One region of the Streptomyces sp. NPDC056479 genome, then DNA from elsewhere that is predicted to be linked to it. Evidence: riboswitches for the same ligand, from Rfam matches in the RefSeq annotation. Region 1 holds a riboswitch; the other holds the start of a gene.
What was found. A riboswitch is a leader RNA that binds a small molecule or an ion and turns the genes downstream of it on or off. The one in region 1 is predicted to bind thiamine pyrophosphate.
Positions count from the first base shown of each region.

Region 1 (4,206 bases):
AGGGCGAGGTTGAACTGGTCCTCCCACCGGAACTCGAAGCGAGCGTCGGACAGCGCGTCGTCCCAGTCCTGCGCACCGGGGTGCCCCTTGGCGAGGTCCGCCGCGTGGGCAGCGATCTTGTAGGTGATGACGCCGGTCTTGACGTCGTCACGGTTGGGCAGGCCCAGGTGCTCCTTGGGCGTGACGTAGCAGAGCATCGCCGTGCCCCACCAGGCGATCATGGCGGCACCGATACCCGAGGTGATGTGGTCGTACGCCGGCGCGACGTCCGTGGTCAGCGGGCCGAGCGTATAGAACGGAGCTTCATCGCAGATCTCCTGCTGAAGGTCGATGTTCTCCTTGATCTTGTGCATCGGGACGTGGCCCGGGCCCTCGATCATGGTCTGTACGTTGAAACGCTTGGCGATCTGGTTGAGTTCCCCGAGAGTCCGGAGTTCAGCGAACTGCGCCTCGTCGTTGGCGTCCGCGATCGAGCCGGGCCGCAGGCCGTCGCCCAGCGAGTAGGTGACGTCGTACGCGGCGAGGATCTCGCAGAGCTCCTCGAAGTTCTCGTACAGGAACGACTCCTTGTGGTGCGCCAGGCACCACGCCGCCATGATCGAGCCGCCGCGCGAGACGATGCCGGTCTTGCGGTTCGCGGTGAGCGGTACGTACGGCAGGCGGACGCCCGCGTGGACGGTCATGTAGTCCACGCCCTGCTCGGCCTGCTCGATGACCGTGTCCTTGTAGATCTCCCAGGTCAGTTCCTCGGCCCTGCCGTCGACCTTCTCCAGGGCCTGGTAGAGCGGCACCGTGCCGATCGGGACGGGGGAGTTGCGCAGCACCCACTCGCGGGTGGTGTGGATGTTGCGCCCGGTCGACAGATCCATGACCGTGTCGGCGCCCCAACGGGTCGCCCAGGTCATCTTCTCGACCTCCTCCTCGATGGAGGACGTCACCGCGGAGTTGCCGATGTTGGCGTTGACCTTCACCAGGAACCGCTTGCCGATGATCATCGGCTCGATCTCCGGGTGATTGACGTTGGCGGGCAGAACCGCACGGCCCGCGGCGATCTCTTCGCGGACCACTTCGGGAGAAACGTTCTCCCGGATGGCCACGAACTCCATCTCGGGTGTGATCTCGCCGCGGCGCGCATAGGCGAGCTGCGTGACGGCCTGGCCGTCGCGGCCGCGACGCGGCTGGCGCGGTCGTCCCGGGAAGACCGCGTCGAGGTTGCGCAGGCCACCACGCGGTGAGGTGTGCTTGATCCCGTCGTCCTCGGGACGGACGGGACGACCCGCGTAGTCCTCGGTGTCTCCGCGGGCGATGATCCAGTTCTCCCGCAGCGGAGACAGTCCGCGGCGGACGTCGGTCTCGGTGAGTGGATCGGTGTACGGGCCCGATGTGTCGTACAGCGTGACCGACTGCCCGTTGGTGAGGTGCACCTGGCGGACCGGCACCCGCAGATCGGGGCGTGAACCCTCGACATACGCCTTGTGCCAGCCGATGGACTTCCCGGCCTCCTGGGACTTCTCGTCCTGAACGGAGGCAGGCGTGCGCGCGTCCTTGATGGTCATGAGACCTACTCCCTACGCCGGCATTACCCGGTAACAGGTTCGGCGGTCGACGCAGCGTTATCCGTCTGCCGACGTTTCGTGTGAAACATCACTCGCGATGGGTGATGTTTCATGTGAAACATCGCTGGGACGGAGGTCAGCGCCCTCTCAGCCCGGTGCTCCGAGCTCCCGCGTGTACAAAGGTGGTCCCACGCTAGCGTCAATTCGGGCGCGGTGAACAGGGGGCCCCGGCCGTTCTTGCGATGATCGGTCGGTGACCACGACGCATGAACCTCCGTACCCACCGCCCGAGCCGCCCCGCGGCTCGGGCGCCGGAAGCGGCCCCGGAAGCGGCCCCGGAAGCGGCCCCGGGAACGGTCCCGCACGGGGTAACGGCCCGGCAGGCGGCCGGGGTTCAGGGGTTCCCGGAGGCAGATACGACGGCGGATACGGCCGTGGTTCCGCGGGTGGCCAAGACGATCGGGCGGCTGGAAACAGCGGCTGGCACGAACACGGCAGCCGGCCCGGGCCCGGGTCCGAAGGAATGCCGGAGCAGCGGGGCGGAGTCGGCGGGGGGTACGAGCGTGGCCCTGGCGGGCACGGCGGCCCCGGCGGGCACGGCTACGGTCCCGGCTCCGGCGGCTCGACGGGGCAGGGGCCCGGTCCGGGTGACCGGCCCGGTCACGATGCCGGTGATGGTCATGGTCACGGACCCGGATCCGGCGGGCCGCGGGGCGGTGGCGACGATGACGGACATGGGCATGGGCACTCGCACAGTCACGCCCACGGTCCGGCGGCTCCCGTCTCCCGGCATCTGCGCAAGGTCATCGCGGCGGTTCTGATCCCGTTCGCCGCGGCGGTGGTGGTCGGTCTCGCGGTGCTGTGGCCGGGCGGTGCCCCAGGGCACGAGCGCACCGGAGTCGGCTTCGACCGGCAGACACAGCAGGCCACGGTCACCAAGGTCGTCGAGCTGAGCTGCAAGGACGCGGGCGCCTCGGGCGTGCCGCCGACCGGCGACACCTCCACCGCCGAGGGTTCCTCCGCAGCGCAGCAGGAGAGCGGCACCTGCAAGAAGGCGACGATCCGTGTCGACACCGGCAAGGACAAAGGCCGTACCTTCACGGAGATCGTCCAGCCCGACCAGTCGCGCCAGTTGCACGAGGGCCAGGAGGTCGTGGTCGCCTACGAGCCCTCCGCGCCCAAGGACCTCCAGTACTCGGTCACCGACGTGAACCGGCGCATTCCGCTGTCGGTGCTCGCCGGGATCTTCGCACTCGCCGTCGTGGTCGTCGGCCGGTTGCGGGGCCTCATGGCGCTGATCTCGCTGGCCATCAGCTTCCTGCTGCTCAACTTCTTCATCCTGCCCGCGATCCTCCAGGGCTCGAACCCACTGGTCGTGGCGGTGGTGGGGTCGAGCGCGATCATGCTGATCGCGCTCTTCCTGTGCCACGGCCTCTCGGCCCGGACATCGGTCGCGGTGCTCGGCACACTGATCTCGCTGCTGCTGATCGGTGTCCTCGGCTCGGTGTTCATCGACTGGGCCGCGCTCACCGGCAACACCGACGACAACACCGGCCTCATCCACGGTCTGTATCCGTCGATCGACATGAGCGGTCTGCTGCTCGCCGGCATCATCATCGGTTCGCTCGGTGTCCTCGACGATGTGACGGTTACCCAGACCTCCGCGGTCTGGGAGCTGCACGAGGCCAACCCGACGATGGGCTGGCGCGGGCTGTACCGGGCCGGCATCCGCATCGGCCGCGACCACATCGCGTCCGTCGTCAACACGCTTGTCCTCGCCTACGCGGGCGCCGCGCTGCCGCTGTTGCTGCTCTTCTCGATCGCGCAGAGCGGCGTCGGTACGGTCGCCAACAGTGAGCTGGTCGCGGAGGAGATCGTGCGCACACTGGTCGGCTCCATCGGACTGGTCGCCTCGGTTCCGGTGACCACGGCTCTCGCGGCCCTGGTGGTCTCGGCAGACCGGCCGGAGAAGGGGGCGGCGCCCACGGGCACCCAGCCAGTCATGGCGGGCACGCAGCCGGCTCCCGGCCGCGGCGGTAGGGGACGACGGCGTAAGCGCTGAGGGCGTCAGCTGTGCCGCGGAAGCGGTCACGGCAGAGTGCGTTGACGGCAGATGCGCCGGCCGTCGACCTCCCGGCCGCCGAGGGCGTCGTATGACAGCCCGACGGGGACAGCCGATGCTGACAGCAGAGCAGCCGGTTGACGGCCGCCCGAGTCTGCGTCGCTGACTCCGCCCGAGTCCTGCGTCGCCGACTCCGCCCGTCCGGCGGAGCGTGAAGCACTTCCGGCGGGGCGGAAGCGCCCGCACGCGCCCCTTGCGCACCCGCTGAAGCGTTACGCCACGCCGCCCTCGCTGACGTAACGCTTCACCCGGCGCTCTGCTCCTCCGCCAGGATGCGATCCAGGGCCTCGTCGAGATGGGCGTCGAAGTCGGCGAGCGTGCCCTCCTGCCCGAGCGGCACCAGCTTGTCGGTGCGGTCGAGGAAGGCCACAAGAGGCGCCACGGAGGAGCGGAACAGCGCCTGGTCCGGCCCCACCTGAAGCCGGATCAGGACGTCGCCCAGCGTCTCGGCACCCGCCGGCGAGACCCGTACATCTCCCTCCCCGCACGGCCGGCCCACCCCGTCGACCAGCAGCTCACGACCGAAGG
Region 1 is NZ_JBHTRZ010000005.1:230,163-234,368, forward strand. It holds gene thiC (phosphomethylpyrimidine synthase ThiC) at 1-1,556, opposite strand, end outside; TPP riboswitch at 1,549-1,738, opposite strand; gene ACFQ6S_RS21335 (YibE/F family protein) at 2,080-3,618, shown strand; gene ACFQ6S_RS21340 (SsgA family sporulation/cell division regulator) at 3,923-4,206, opposite strand, start outside.

Region 2 (4,206 bases), on a different contig from region 1:
CGCGGCCTCCTCCTGGCGCGGGTCGAGCTGCGCCCAGAGCCCTCCCACCGTGCGTACGACGACGGCGTAGTTGAAGAAGACATGCGCGAGCAGGATGGCCCACACGGTGGTGTCGAGCCGTACGCCCCACAGCTCGTCGAGGAGTCCGCCGCGGCCGACGAGCGCGAGGAACGCCGTACCGACGACGACCGTCGGCAGCACGAAGGGGACGGTCACCACGGCCCGCAGGATCTGCTTGCCGGGGAAGTCGAAGCGGGCGAAGACATAGGCGCCCGGCAGCGCGATCAGCAGGGTCAGCGCGGTGGAGGCGAGCGCCTGCCAGGTGGTGAACCACAGGACGTGCCGGATGTCGGACTCCCCGAGCACGTCCCACAGCCGCCCGAACTGCCACACCCCCTCGACCTTCAGACCGCGCGCGAGGATCGCGGCGACCGGGTAGGCGAAGAACACCCCGAAGAACGCGACGGGGACGGCGATGAGACCGAGCCGCACCGCCGCCGCGCCCTTCTTCCGCGGGGCCGCTACTTCAGTACGAGCGAGGTCCACGACTTGACCCAGTCGTCACGGTTGTCGGCGATCTTCGCCGGGTCCATGGTCTCGGGGTTCTCGGCCTGCGGGCCGTACTTCACGAACTCCGGCGGGACCTGGGCGGCCTTGAGCACCGGGTAGACGAACATGTTCAGCGGCATGTCGTCCTGGAAGGTCTTGGTGAGCAGGAAGTCGAGGAGCGCCTTGCCGCCCTCGGTGTTCTTGGCGCCTGCGAGCAGCCCGGCGTACTCGACCTGCCGGAAGCAGGTGCCGGTCGCGACACCGGTCGGCGCGGTGGTCGGCTTCGGGTCGGCGTAGATCACCTCGGCGGGCGGGGAGGAGGCGTACGACACGACGAGCGGCCGGTCGGCCTTGGCCTGCTTGCCGCCGGCGGAACCGGAGAACTCCTCGTTGTAGGCCTGCTCCCAGCCGTCGACGACCTTCACGCCGTTGGCCTTGAGCTTCTTCCAGTAGTCCTGCCAGCCGTCGTCGCCGTACCGGGCGGAGGTCCCGAGGAGGAATCCCAGCCCCGGCGAGGAGGTGGAGGCGTTCTCGGTGACGAGGAGGTTCTTGTATTCGGGCTTGATCAGGTCGTCGTACGTCGTCGGCGGGGCCAGCTTGTGCTCGCTGAAGTACGCCTTGTCGTAGTTGACGCAGATGTCGCCGGTGTCGACGGGAGTGACCCGGTGCTTGTCCTGGTCGACCCGGTACTCGGGCAGGATCAGGTCGGAGCCCTTGGGCTCATAGGACTGGAACAGCCCGTTGTCGAGCGCGCGGGAGAGCAGGGTGTTGTCGACGCCGAAGAAGACGTCGCCCTGCGGGTTGTCCTTGGTGAGGATGGCCTTGTTGACGGCCTGCCCGGCGTCGCCGTCCTCCAGGACCTTGACCTTGTAGCCGGACTGCTTCTCGAACGCGGCGAGGACGCCCTTGGAGACGGCCCACGAGTTGTGGCTGACGAGGGTCACGGTCTTGCTCTTGGACTCGGGGTTGTCGGTCCCCGAGTCGGACGACCCGCACGCGGACAGCGTGACGAGGCCGAGCCCGACGGCGAAGACCGTGGCCTTCTTGGTGATGCTCACCAGATTCCTCCTGGGGTTGACCAGGAAGAGACGCGGCCCTGCCGAGAAGCCCTCTTCTTCGGCTCCTGGGCAGGGCGCAACAGCTTGAGTGATGACCGAACTTCCTACCCAGAATGACCTGGGCGAGGTTCAGAGGGTCTGCGGCCCGATTGCCGCACTCTCAGCGCTGTGGCGCTCCCCTGTCGGAATATGAAGATGTACGTACGGGTGTACGCGCCCAGATTACCGCTCGGTGGCCGCGAGCTGACCGCAGGCCCCGTCGATCTCCTGACCACGGGTGTCCCGAACCGTCACCGGCACACCATGGGCCGCGATGGCCTCGACGAACGCCTTCTCGTCCTCGGGCCGGGAGGCGGTCCACTTCGAGCCCGGGGTCGGGTTCAGCGGAATCAGGTTCACATGCACGGGCTTGCCCTTGAGCAGCCGCCCGAGCCGGTCACCGCGCCAGGCCTGGTCGTTGATGTCCCGGATGAGGGCGTACTCGATGGACAGCCGACGGCCGCTCTTCTCGACGTACTCGAACCCGGCGTCCAGGACCTCGCGCACCTTCCACCGCGTGTTCACGGGGACGAGGGTGTCACGCAGCTCGTCGTCGGGCGCGTGCAGCGAGATCGCGAGCCGGCACTTGAAGCCCTCGTCGGCGAACCGGTTGATCGCCGGGACGAGACCGACGGTCGAGACGGTGATCCCACGCTGGGACAGCCCGAGCCCGTCCGGCTCGGGGTCGGTGAGCCGCCGAATGGCCCCCACGACCCGGTTGTAGTTGGCGAGCGGCTCGCCCATCCCCATGAAGACGATGTTGGAAAGCCGGGCCGGCCCACCGGGCACGTCCCCGTCCCGGAGCGCCCGCATCCCGTCCACGATCTGGTGCACGATCTCGGCGGTGGACAGATTCCGGTCCAGCCCCGCCTGCCCGGTGGCACAGAAGGGACAGTTCATCCCACACCCGGCCTGCGAACTGATGCACATGGTCACCCGGTCCGGATACCGCATCAGCACCGACTCGACGAGCGTCCCGTCGAACAGCCGCCACAGCGTCTTGCGGGTGTCCCCCTGATCCGTCGACAGATGCCGTACGACGGTCATGAGCTCCGGGAACAACTCCTCCCGCAGCTTGGCACGCGACCCGGCCGGGATGTCGGTCCAGTGCTCCGGGTCGTGCGTGTACCGCGCGAAGTAGTGCTGCGACAGCTGCTTGGCACGAAAGGGCTTCTCCCCGACCGCAGCGACAACGTCCTTGCGCTCACCGGGCGTGAGATCAGCAAGGTGCCGCGGGGGCTTCTTGGCTCCGCGGGGGGCGACGAATGTGAGTTCTCCGGGTGCAGGCATAACCCTTCCAGTGTGGCAGATCAACTCTGGGGGCCCAGGCCAGAACGGGGTGGGGGTGGTCACCTGTGGGTGCCGACTGTCAGCGTTGGTCGGCTTCGCACGGCCCAGGGACGGCCCAGACGGCTGAGCGGTCGCCCACGAGATCCCGCTGCCTTACCAGCCCTGAGCTTCGGAATCACTGGAACATGCCCGGCGCCACGGGCGCCGGGTACGAGGATTGCCCTTGCTGCCCGTCGCCCGCCGGGTCACGAAGGTCGCGTCCGTTGACTGTGACTGACCGTCCACTCCGGAGCGCATCTGGCACATGGATGGTTCGGAGCTGTTGCCGGTCGCCGGGCCCAGCGTTTGACACGCCCACCATGACGTAACAAAGTTGGTTGCAACAGAAGGTCACCACCGCCCAGACGGTGCGACCCCGCGCCGAGTACGAGGAGAGGTCCAGCCATGTCCACCACCACCGCCGGAACTGCACTGATCACCGGCGCGACCGCGGGCCTGGGCGCGGCCTACGCCGAGGAACTGGCCGCACGGGGACACGACATCATCCTGGTCGCGCGAGACGAGGCGAGGCTGGAGGAGGCCGCCGCGGAGCTGGCCGAGCGGTCGGGACGGAAGGTTTTCACTCTGAGCGCGGACCTGGCGACCGCCGAGGGGATCGGTTCGGTCGAGGAGCGCCTGGCCGGCGACGCGTCGATCGACACCTTGGTCAACAACGCCGGCATGGCGCTGTTCGGCCCGCTCTCGAAGGCCGACCCGGATCGGCTCGAGGGGCTGATCGCGCTCAATCTGATCTCGTTCACCCGGATCGCGGCCGCCGCGGCGAAGGCATTCGCCGGCCGCGGCGCGGGCACGATCGTCAACATCTCCTCTGTGCTCGCGCTCAACATTCTCCCGGTGGGTGCCGCGTACAGCGGCACCAAGGCCTATGCGCTGGCTTTCACCCAGGGGCTGGCCCAGGAGTTCGCGGACTCGGCGGTGCGGGTGCAGGTCGTGCTGCCGGGGGCGCTGGAGACCGCGCTCTGGAGCGGTTCGGGCATCGAGCTCGACCAGCTCTCGAAGGCGACGGTGATGTCCCCGCAGGATGCCGCCCGGGCCGGACTCGCCGGACTCGAGGCGGGCGAACTGGTCACCATCCCCTCGCTGCCCGAGTATGGCCAGTGGGAGTCCTACGACCAGGCCCGCCAGGCCATGCGCCCCAACCTGTCGCTGTCCCGGCCCGCCGCTCGCTACAGCCGTTGACCAGGCAGGCCGGGCCCGGTCACACACTGGC
Region 2 is NZ_JBHTRZ010000007.1:427,662-431,867, reverse strand. It holds gene ACFQ6S_RS28275 (ABC transporter permease) at 1-546, opposite strand, end outside; gene ACFQ6S_RS28270 (thiamine ABC transporter substrate binding subunit) at 522-1,607, opposite strand; TPP riboswitch at 1,691-1,798, opposite strand; gene rlmN (23S rRNA (adenine(2503)-C(2))-methyltransferase RlmN) at 1,830-2,936, opposite strand; gene ACFQ6S_RS28260 (SDR family NAD(P)-dependent oxidoreductase) at 3,381-4,175, shown strand.
Region 2: another riboswitch for thiamine pyrophosphate. It lies ahead of ACFQ6S_RS28270 (thiamine ABC transporter substrate binding subunit); the one in region 1 lies ahead of thiC (phosphomethylpyrimidine synthase ThiC).